4 regions of the Streptomyces fradiae ATCC 10745 genome follow, and region 3 is predicted to be linked to each of the others. Evidence: riboswitches for the same ligand, from Rfam matches in the RefSeq annotation. Region 3 holds a riboswitch; each other region holds the start of a gene.
The links. A riboswitch is a leader RNA that binds a small molecule or an ion and turns the genes downstream of it on or off. The one in region 3 is predicted to bind cyclic di-AMP.
Positions count from the first base shown of each region.

Region 1 (2,192 bases), 520 kb from region 3:
TACGACGCGGTCGGCCCGGTCGTCCCGTTCCGGGAGTGGCTCGCCCTGTCCCGCGCCGCCGCCGGGCACACCGGCCCGCTCGTCGCGGCCGACTCGGCCTGGCTCCTCGGCAACGGCGTCGGCGAGTACATGGGACCCGAGTCGCTTCCCCTGTGGCTGGTCGACCCGGCCTGGCGGGGCTGGTCCGCCCGCGACGGCTCCGCGGCGCGCGCGGCGGGACTGCGCCACCGCCCCCCGGCGCGGCTGCTGGCCGACGTCCTGCGCTGGGAGCGCGAGCAGGGTCTGGACCGGCCGCGCCGCGCCGGCCTCGGGGCGCGGCGCGAGGCCGAGCTGCTCGCCGCCCTCGCCGCCCGGCCCTGACGGGGGGTCCGGCGCCGGGCGGTCAGCCCCGCCACGGGTCCGCGGCGGCACCTCCGGGCCGCCCTCCGCCGACCCAACCGGCCCAGCCGTACCGGCCGTACCGGACGCACGCCGTCGACCGGCCGGGCAGCTCGGCACCGCGCCCGCAGCCGGCCCGCCGGCTCGTCGCGGCCGTACGCGGCGTGCGGCGGCTGCGCCCGGTTCCCGGTGCCCGCCCGGCGCGCCGCGGGGCGGGTGCCGGGACCGTCCCGGCGACGGCGACGGCGTCCGCGCCCCACCCGGCCCGGGTGGGCGCCGAACCGGTTCGGCGAGCCCCGGTCTCGCGTGCGGGGGACCGGTCGGCGGGTCCGGCCCCACGGCGGCGGCGGGCCGCCCGGCGCCCGTGCCGGGCCGGCCGGCGCCCACGTCGAGCCGGCCGCGGCGAACCGCCCCGGGACGCCCGCCGCACACCTCGCGGACGCGCCACCGCAACCCGCCGGCCACACGCGACACGCGGAATCGGCCAACGGTGAGGAGTCTCACAAAATGCCGATTCCGTTCGAAGATCCCTCCCCTCATGGGTCAAGATCCCTGACGACGACAAGCCCTCGCCGCCGTGGCGGGGCGGTCCGGGTGGACGCCGAGTCCTGCCGCCGTCCGGATCTGGTCGACACGAGGTAATCGGCAGGAGTGGAGGACCCAGCAGTACCGGGACGTGCGCACCACGGCCGTCCCTTGGGGTGAAGCCGCGTCAGCGGCCGGGCAACTTCGCCTGCCCGAACCCGACAGGTCATCCTTCGCAGGCGGATGACGAAGGGTTGCGCATGACCGCGCAGAATCACGTCCAGTCCGTGCTGTCCCGGACCGGTGCCGTCTCGGCCCTGACCATCGCCGCCCTCGCGGGCTCCCTGGTCGCGCCGGGCGCCGCCCCCGAGGCACAGGCCGCGGGCCCCGCCCACGCGACGAAGGCCCTCAACGTGGCCGCGTCGAAGAAGGGCTCCCCGTACAAGTACGGGGCGGTGGGCCCCAACCGGTTCGACTGCTCGGGCCTGACGCTGTACGCGTACAAGAAGGCCGGGAAGAACCTGCCGCGCACCGCGCAGCAGCAGTACAACAAGACCCGCCACATCTCGGCGTCCACCGCCCAGAAGGGCGACCTGGTCTTCTTCCACTCCGGCGGCCGCGTCTACCACGTGGGCGTCTACGCGGGGAACAACCGCGTCTGGCACGCCCCGAAGGCCGGGTCGGTGGTGAAGCTGGAGCGGATCTGGACCAAGAAGGTCCTGTACGGCCGGGTGCGCTGACCCGCACCCCCGGTCCCTCCGGGACGCTTCCGCCCCGGACGCGCCGGGCCGTCGGTGCCGGTGCCCGCTGGGCGCCGGCACCCGGACGCACCGGTGCCCCGGACCTCCCAGGTCCGGGGCACCGGCGTACACCGGCTCAGATGCCGGGCACCAGCCCCAGCACGGGTGCCACCGGGGCCACCACCTGCCGCAGCTGGCCGAGCTGCTGCACGCCGCTCAGCCCGCCGAACTGCTCGGTCACCCGGGGCACCTGGGAGCGGTACTCCTCGTCGACGCCGCTCGTGGCGAGGTCGTCCACCTGGCTGAGGAGGGAGGGGCCCTGCGCGCCGGGACCGACCGGCAGGACGGACGCGTTCGCGGCGGGCGCGGCGAGAGCGGAGGCCCCGGCGGCGAAGGCGAGGGCGGCGAGCACACGGTGAGTCTTGGTCATACCGCTACCAACGCCGCACCCGCGCACAGGTCACGCCCCGGCTCCCGCGATCGGCCCCACGGGCCCCGCCGGCTGCGAGGACCAGCGCCTCGGGCCCACACCAGCCCCATAAGCCCACC
Region 1 covers NZ_CP023696.1:6,661,201-6,663,392, forward strand. Annotated here, with positions in the region: gene CP974_RS29055 (Rossmann-fold NAD(P)-binding domain-containing protein) at 1-360, shown strand, start outside; cyclic di-AMP (ydaO/yuaA leader) riboswitch at 995-1,160, shown strand; gene CP974_RS29065 (C40 family peptidase) at 1,164-1,643, shown strand; gene CP974_RS29070 (hypothetical protein) at 1,780-2,073, opposite strand.
Region 1: linked by a shared signal. The riboswitch ahead of CP974_RS29065 (C40 family peptidase) and the one ahead of CP974_RS26875 (M23 family metallopeptidase) in region 3 are both predicted to bind cyclic di-AMP.

Region 2 (2,192 bases), 5.8 Mb from region 3:
CGGGCACTACGCCTACTGCGGCGGCGACAGCCTGAAGCTGATCGAGACGTACGGGGAGCGCGTCGGCTACCTGCACCTCAAGCAGGTGGACCCGGCCGTCCTGGCGGGGGTCGTCGCGGACGGCGTGCCGTTCGGGCCAGCCGTGCGGCGCGGGGTGATGTGCGAGCCGCCGTACGGGGTTCCGGCGCTGGAGCCGGTGCTGGCGGCGGCACAGGGGCTGGGTGTGGACCTGTTCGCCGTCGTGGAGCAGGACATGTACCCGTGCCCGCCGGACCGGCCGCTCCCGATCGCGGCGCGCACCCGGCGCTTCCTCCGCTCGTGCGGCGCCTGAGGGCGGGGGCACGGCGGGCGTCGGAGCGCGGAAGGGGGAAGCGGCCCGGCGGGGTGCTCCTGACGGGCCGTGGGAGGCGGGGCGGGCCCGGGGGCCACGCGCGCGACCGGGCACCCGGCGGGATGCCGGGTGCCCGGTCCGATGGACCGTCGGATCAGTACGGGCCGTTGACGTTGTCGATGGAGCCGTACCGGTCGGCGGCGTAGTTGCACGCGGCGGTGATGTTGGCGACCGGGTCGTACGGGTCGAGGGACGTACCCGGTACGTGGTAGGCGCGGAAGGTGGGGTCGATCACCTGGAGGAGGCCCTTGGAGGGCGTTCCGGCGGCGGCGTTCGAGTCCCAGTTGTTGATCGCGAGCGGATTTCCGGAGGACTCGCGCATGATGTTGCGGTGAATTCCGTCATAGCTGCCGGGAATTCCGTGCCGGGCCATGATGTCCAGGGATTCCCTGATCCAGCCGTCGAGGTTGTCGGCGTACGCCTTGGCGGCGACGGGGGTGGCGGCCGCGGGCTGGGCGGCGGCCTGGCGGGCCGCCGCTGCCACGCTCAGCTCGATGCCCGGCCGGATGAGTGACGGGTCGTCACCGATGGCCGCCTTGTTGTCCTCGTACAGCTTCTTCCAGCCGCCGCCGACCGCGTGGTCGGTGGCGATGCCGGACAGGGTGTCCCCGAGGGCCACGGTGTAGGTGGCGGGGGCGGCCGGCGCGGCGGCCGGGGCCGCGGCAGGCGCCTGAGCTGCGACGACGGCCACGGCGGGGGCCGCGGCGGGGGCGGCGGTGGCCGCGCCGGCCAGGGGCAGGGCGAGGGCGGCTCCGCCGGTGCTCGCGACGACGAGTCCACGGCTGAGGCGGCTGAGCTTGCGGCGTGCGTGCTTACCCGGTGCGGGCATGGGTCGTGTCCTCTCCGACGCCTGCGAGGTGAGCTGTCGGGTTCGGGCGGGAGCTGCCCGGCCGCGGTCGCCCGCGACTTCACCCCTAGCCGTCCCGGATGCCGGGTGCGGCGACTTACCTGGTTCCCCCGCTCCTGCCGAGCGTGAATGTGTGAGTGGCGGAGTCCGGAGAGCGGCAGGATTCGGCGTTCCCTCCGGAATGACGGTGACCGTAAACGACGTACGGCCGCGGGAACAAGGCGGGGAATTCCATTCGAAGATCGATTGGGACGGCCTCCGGGGGCGAATTCCTCGCGCCCGCAAGGCGTCCGGGGAATATGGCCGCCGCGCGCCCGTGACCGACGTCACGGAGCACATCTGCGGAGCGTGACGCCACCATCACGCCGCAAACCGCGCCGAATTGACGCCCCCTCCACCAAAGAGCCCAAAAGGCTTAAAGGCTATCCAATCGGACAGATCACCCGCCTTTCGGCTCCGTTCGGGTGGCCGTGGTGCCCGGACGGCGCTCGCGCGGACCGGAGCGGTTGCGGCGCACCCACCGGCGCCGAGGGTGGACAGCAGGGATCGACAACCGCAACGAACAGGGACGAACACGTGCAGAAGACATCAGTGAGGACGTCGCCTCGCCGGGCCCTGGCCGCCGCCGCGGCGCTGCTGGGGCTGACCGCAGCCGCGGCGGCGGTCCCGGCGGCCGTCGCGCAGGCGGAGCCCGCCGTGTCGGCGCCCGGCGCCGTCATCGCCGACTGGGCCCGCCTGACGGGCGAGGTCGTGGACCCGGAGGGCGACCTCAACTCGTCGGAGACGGCCGTCTGGCACGCCGTCGTCTCGGCGGGCATGTACAACGCGGTGGTCGGCATCGAGGGCCGCTACGAGCCCTACCGCTGGGACGGGCGCGGGCCCCGCTCCGCCTCGTCCGTGGCCGCCGCCGCGACCGCCGCCCACGACGTCCTGCTCCACTACTTCCCCAAGGCG
Region 2 covers NZ_CP023696.1:343,274-345,465, forward strand. Annotated here, with positions in the region: gene CP974_RS01470 (sugar phosphate isomerase/epimerase family protein) at 1-331, shown strand, start outside; gene CP974_RS01475 (LysM peptidoglycan-binding domain-containing protein) at 486-1,220, opposite strand; cyclic di-AMP (ydaO/yuaA leader) riboswitch at 1,224-1,391, opposite strand; gene CP974_RS01480 (vanadium-dependent haloperoxidase) at 1,830-2,192, shown strand, end outside.
Region 2: linked by a shared signal. The riboswitch ahead of CP974_RS01475 (LysM peptidoglycan-binding domain-containing protein) and the one ahead of CP974_RS26875 (M23 family metallopeptidase) in region 3 are both predicted to bind cyclic di-AMP.

Region 3 (2,192 bases):
GCCCCCCGCCGTCACGCCCGCCCGCCACCGGCCCCGGCGCGGCCCGCTCCGCCCTCCCGGACCGCGCCCCGGCCACCCGCAAGCCCGGCGGCCCGCTCCCCCGAGCAGCCGGACCCCGGGCGTCCCGGTCGACCCCGTGGAAACGCGTCCGGACCCGGGGCTCGCCGCGCCACCGCGCACCCGCCCGTGCAGCGACCGCCCGGGGCGCCGTGACACCCGGCCCGCCCGTGCCCCTGTGGCACCCGCCCCGCCCCGCCCCGCCCTCCCTCCGCCCGCGGCCTCGGTCGCTGTGTCCCGTGCGGCTCCCGTCCGCGCCACCGGGCCCCACGGGAATGAGGGGAAGGATCCAGGACGCCGACCCCATCGCGTCTCACCAGCCCCGTGCCCCTTCTGTCCCGTTCCAGCCGTCTTCGCGGCAGGGACCGGAGGCGGAGGGGGCGTTGTTCTGCGCCAGTTGAGGTCCCATGGGGTACTAGATGCGCTTCTGGTGCTTCTGTCCGTATTGAGTGTCTACGTCATAACCCGCCCTGGAAACAAGGGAGATGACCCGCGCGCGTGAGCAGCGTCATAACGGTGACGGAACGTGGCCGGCCGCGGCGCCGAAAAACCCTGCCGGGCAAGCGAATTCATGATCCGTAATCCACGGACAGTGACCGCCGCTCTCCGGCCGATTCCCCTCCGTGAAAGCGTCGGCGCAACCTTCCGCTTGTTCCCGTCGTCCCCACTCGTTTACGGTCCCGTTTCAGCCGGGCGGATCGCCGAATCCTGCCGCCGCCCCGGAATTCGCACCCATCCACGTGTGGCAGGAGCGGGGGAACCAGGTAGTTCGCCGTACGGGAATTCCCGCACGGCTCGGGGTGAAGTCGCGCCAACACGCGGCCGGGCATCTCCAGTCCGAACCCGACAGCTCACCTCGCAGGCGCCGGAGAGGAATTCGCCATGCCCGCCAAGGGTAAGCACCGCCGCATCAAGTCCAGCCCGATCACCCGCGGTTTCGTCGCCGCCGGCACGGGCGGCGCCACCATCGCCCTCCCGTTCCTCGGTGCGACCGGCGCGCAGGCCGCCGCCCCCGCCGCCGCCCCGGCCGCCGCCCCCGCGCAGACGGCCGCCGTCGCGACCGTCGCCGAGGCCGGCAAGCCCGCCCCGCGCGTCTACACCGTCGTCGCCGGCGACTACCTGGCGAAAATCGCCCACAACAAGAACGTCAAGGGCGGCTGGAAGAAGCTGTACGCCGACAACCGCGAGGCCATCGGTGACGACCCGTCGCTCATCCACCCGGGCCTGAAGCTCACGCTCGGCGCCAAGGGCGAGGGCCGGAGCAGCGCCCAGTCCGCCCCGCGCACCGCCGACTCCGATGAGGCGCGCGCCTCCCGCTCCGCCGAGACCCCGGCCCGTACCGCGGTCAAGCCCGAGCCCAAGCCCGAGACCCCGGCCCCCGCCCCCGCCGAGAAGGCCGAGGAGCAGGCGCCCGCGCAGAGCGGCTCCGGCTTCACCGCCCCGGTCTCCGCCGGCGTCACCACGCCGTACCGCGCCTCCGGCGCCATGTGGTCCTCCGGCTACCACACCGGCGTCGACTTCGCCGCCTCCTCCGGCACCTCCGTGAAGGCGATCGGCGCGGGCACCGTCGTGTCCGCCGGCTGGAGCGGCGCCTACGGCAACGAGGTCGTCATCAAGCACGCCGACGGCAACTACTCGCAGTACGCCCACCTCTCCTCCCTCTCCGTCTCCGCGGGCCAGTCGGTCGGCGGCGGCCAGCAGATCGGGCTGTCCGGCTCCACCGGCAACTCCTCCGGCCCGCACCTGCACTTCGAGGTCCGCACGGGCCCCGGCTACGGCTCCGACATCGACCCGGTGGCCTACCTCCGCAGCCACGGCGTCAGCATCTGACGCACCCCGCGCGAGCCGTCGCGTCACGCCGCTGCCCGGCACCCTCCCACGGGTGCCGGGCAGCGGCGCGGTGGTGGAAATCACGCCCAGTCAACCCCTCCCTACGGTCGCGTAGGTCACATCCCGCGGAGGATGATGTCTCGCCGTGGCAGACGATTCGACGATGGGGGAGAACGACATGATCGGGTCGTACACGGCGATCGGGGACAGCTTCACCGAGGGCGTCGGGGACCCGGGCCCGGACGGGCGGTTCGTCGGCTGGGCCGACCGCCTCGCGGTCCTGCTCGCCGACCGGCTCCCGGACG
Region 3 covers NZ_CP023696.1:6,143,332-6,145,523, forward strand. Annotated here, with positions in the region: cyclic di-AMP (ydaO/yuaA leader) riboswitch at 777-937, shown strand; gene CP974_RS26875 (M23 family metallopeptidase) at 940-1,887, shown strand; gene CP974_RS26880 (SGNH/GDSL hydrolase family protein) at 2,033-2,192, shown strand, end outside.

Region 4 (2,192 bases), 3.5 Mb from region 3:
CGCCCATGTTCCCTACCGGACGGTAACCGGCTTGAGCGGGCTCGCACTCATCCGGCGTGGGGGGATGTGCCCCGGTATGGGGCCCGGCCGGACGCCTCGGGCGGCCGGCCGACGGTGGCCGGGCGGCCATGGGGGGCGGTCGCCGGGCGGGCGGCCCCGGGGGGCGGGGCGGGCGGCCGCTCGGCCGGGAAGCGCGGCGCGGAGGAGGGGGAAGGCCCCGGGCCGTCGCGTACGGGGGATGCGCGACGGCCCGGGGCCGGACCGCGGAGGCGCCCCGGACCGGTCTCCCGGCCGCGGGGCGCGCCTGAGGTCAGCTCAGGTGGAGCTGCTGGCCCGGGTAGATGAGGTCGGCGTCCGCGACGATGTCCTTGTTGAGGTCGAACAGCTTCTTCCAGCCGCCCTTGACCTTCTCCGCCGCGGCGATGCTGCTGAGCGTGTCGCCGGCCTTCACCGCGTACTCGCCGTCGCCCTTCGCGACCTTCGCCCCGGTCGGCGTGGTCACGGTCTTCTTCGGCGCCGCCTTGGGCGCGGCCTTCGGCGTGGAGGGCTTCGGCGCGGACGGCGCGGCCTTCGGGGCCGTGCGCTGCTCGCTGCGCGTGGTGGGCTGCTCGGCCGCGCGCTCGGGGGCGGCGCCGCCGTACGGGGCGGAGGACAGGCCGACGCCGCAGCTCGGCCAGGCGCCCTTGCCCTGGCCCGCGAGGACCTTCTCGGCGATGGCTATCTGCTGGGACTTGCTGGCCTTGTCGGCCGTGGAGGCGTACTGCGTGCCGCCGTACGCGGCCCAGGTGGAGGCCGAGAACTGCAGGCCGCCGTAGTAGCCGTTGCCGGTGTTGATGGACCAGTTGCCGCCGGACTCGCACTGCGCGACGCGGTCCCACTCGGCGGCGGTCGCGGCGCCGGCGGGCGCGGCGCCCATCAGCGGGGCGGCGACGGCCACACCGGTGATGCCGGCGAACGCGGCGAGACGGACGGCCTTGGACGGGCGGCGGTGCTTGCCCTTGCCGGAATTCAGCATGGCGGATCTCCTCACCGACGCCTGCGAGGTGAGCTGTCGGGTTCGGGCCTGGTGAGTGCCCGGCCGCGCGCCGGGTGGCGCGCGGCTTCACCCCGAGCCGGTTCCGCTCGTCTCCCGACGACCGGGCCCGGCACCTACCTTGGGTCCCCCGCTCCTGCCTACGGCGCTCGAAGCGTCGACTGTTCCCGTCGTCCGGCGGCAGGATTCGGCGTTACCGGTCGAACGGGGCCCGCGTTGGCGAGCGGTATCGACGGTACGCACAGACCCGCGCGGAGATCAAAGTCAGACATCCCGGTCAATCCGCCCCTACGAGCCTCCCTCGTGAGGGTGTTTGCGCAGGTAGGGGCGGAAGCGGACCGATCGGGCGGCGTGAGGGCGCGAGTTGGAGTGAAGAGACTCTTGTCTCACTTCGAGGAAACGGACATTCAGCCCGTAACTACCCCTGATTCGCGCCCAGCTCCAGGCTCTGGCCAGGGCGGATGAGGTCGGGGTCGCTTCCGACGGTGCCGCGGTTCGACTCGTAGAGCGCCGGCCAGCCGCCGGGGACCTCGTGGGTGTCGGCGATGGACCAGAGGTTGTCGCCGGGCTGGACGGTGTACGTGCCGTCGGGGGCCAGGCCCTCGCCCGTACGTGCCGTTCCGTCACCACGTGAGGGGTGTCCACCGGTTTCGCGCGGCTCGGCCGGAACACCGGTTTCGCCCGACTCGCCGGATCCGCCCGGTACGGCCGGGGCGGCGCCGGCCTCCTCCTTGGCCGGCTCGCCGCGGTGCTTGCCGGTGCCGGGCGCGGGGGTGCCCGCGCCGTTCCCGGCCGCCGGCGCCTCGCCGGGGGCGGCGGGGCCGGTGGCGGGGCCGCCGGGAGCGGTCGGGCCGGCCGTCGCGTCGGGGGCGGCCGGGCCGCCGGACTCCGCCGGGTCCGCGCCCGGCTCCGCGGAGCCCTCGGCGCCCTCCGTGCCCGCGGGGGCCTCCTCCGGCGCGGCGGGCGCCCCTTCGCCGGCCTCCCCGCCGGTCTCCGCGTCGGCCCCCTTGCCGGTCTCCTTGCCCTTGCCCTTCTCCGCTCCGGTGCTCTCGGAGGGCTGGGGCACGGCGGTCGGGTCGGACTCGACCGGGGCCGAGCCCTCGTCGCCGCCGAGTCCCGCGATCGGGGCGCAGGTCTCCCACGCGGCGGAGCCCTGGGC
Region 4 covers NZ_CP023696.1:2,634,933-2,637,124, forward strand. Annotated here, with positions in the region: gene CP974_RS11645 (LysM peptidoglycan-binding domain-containing protein) at 311-1,015, opposite strand; cyclic di-AMP (ydaO/yuaA leader) riboswitch at 1,019-1,191, opposite strand; gene CP974_RS11650 (LysM peptidoglycan-binding domain-containing protein) at 1,452-2,192, opposite strand, start outside.
Region 4: linked by a shared signal. The riboswitch ahead of CP974_RS11645 (LysM peptidoglycan-binding domain-containing protein) and the one ahead of CP974_RS26875 (M23 family metallopeptidase) in region 3 are both predicted to bind cyclic di-AMP.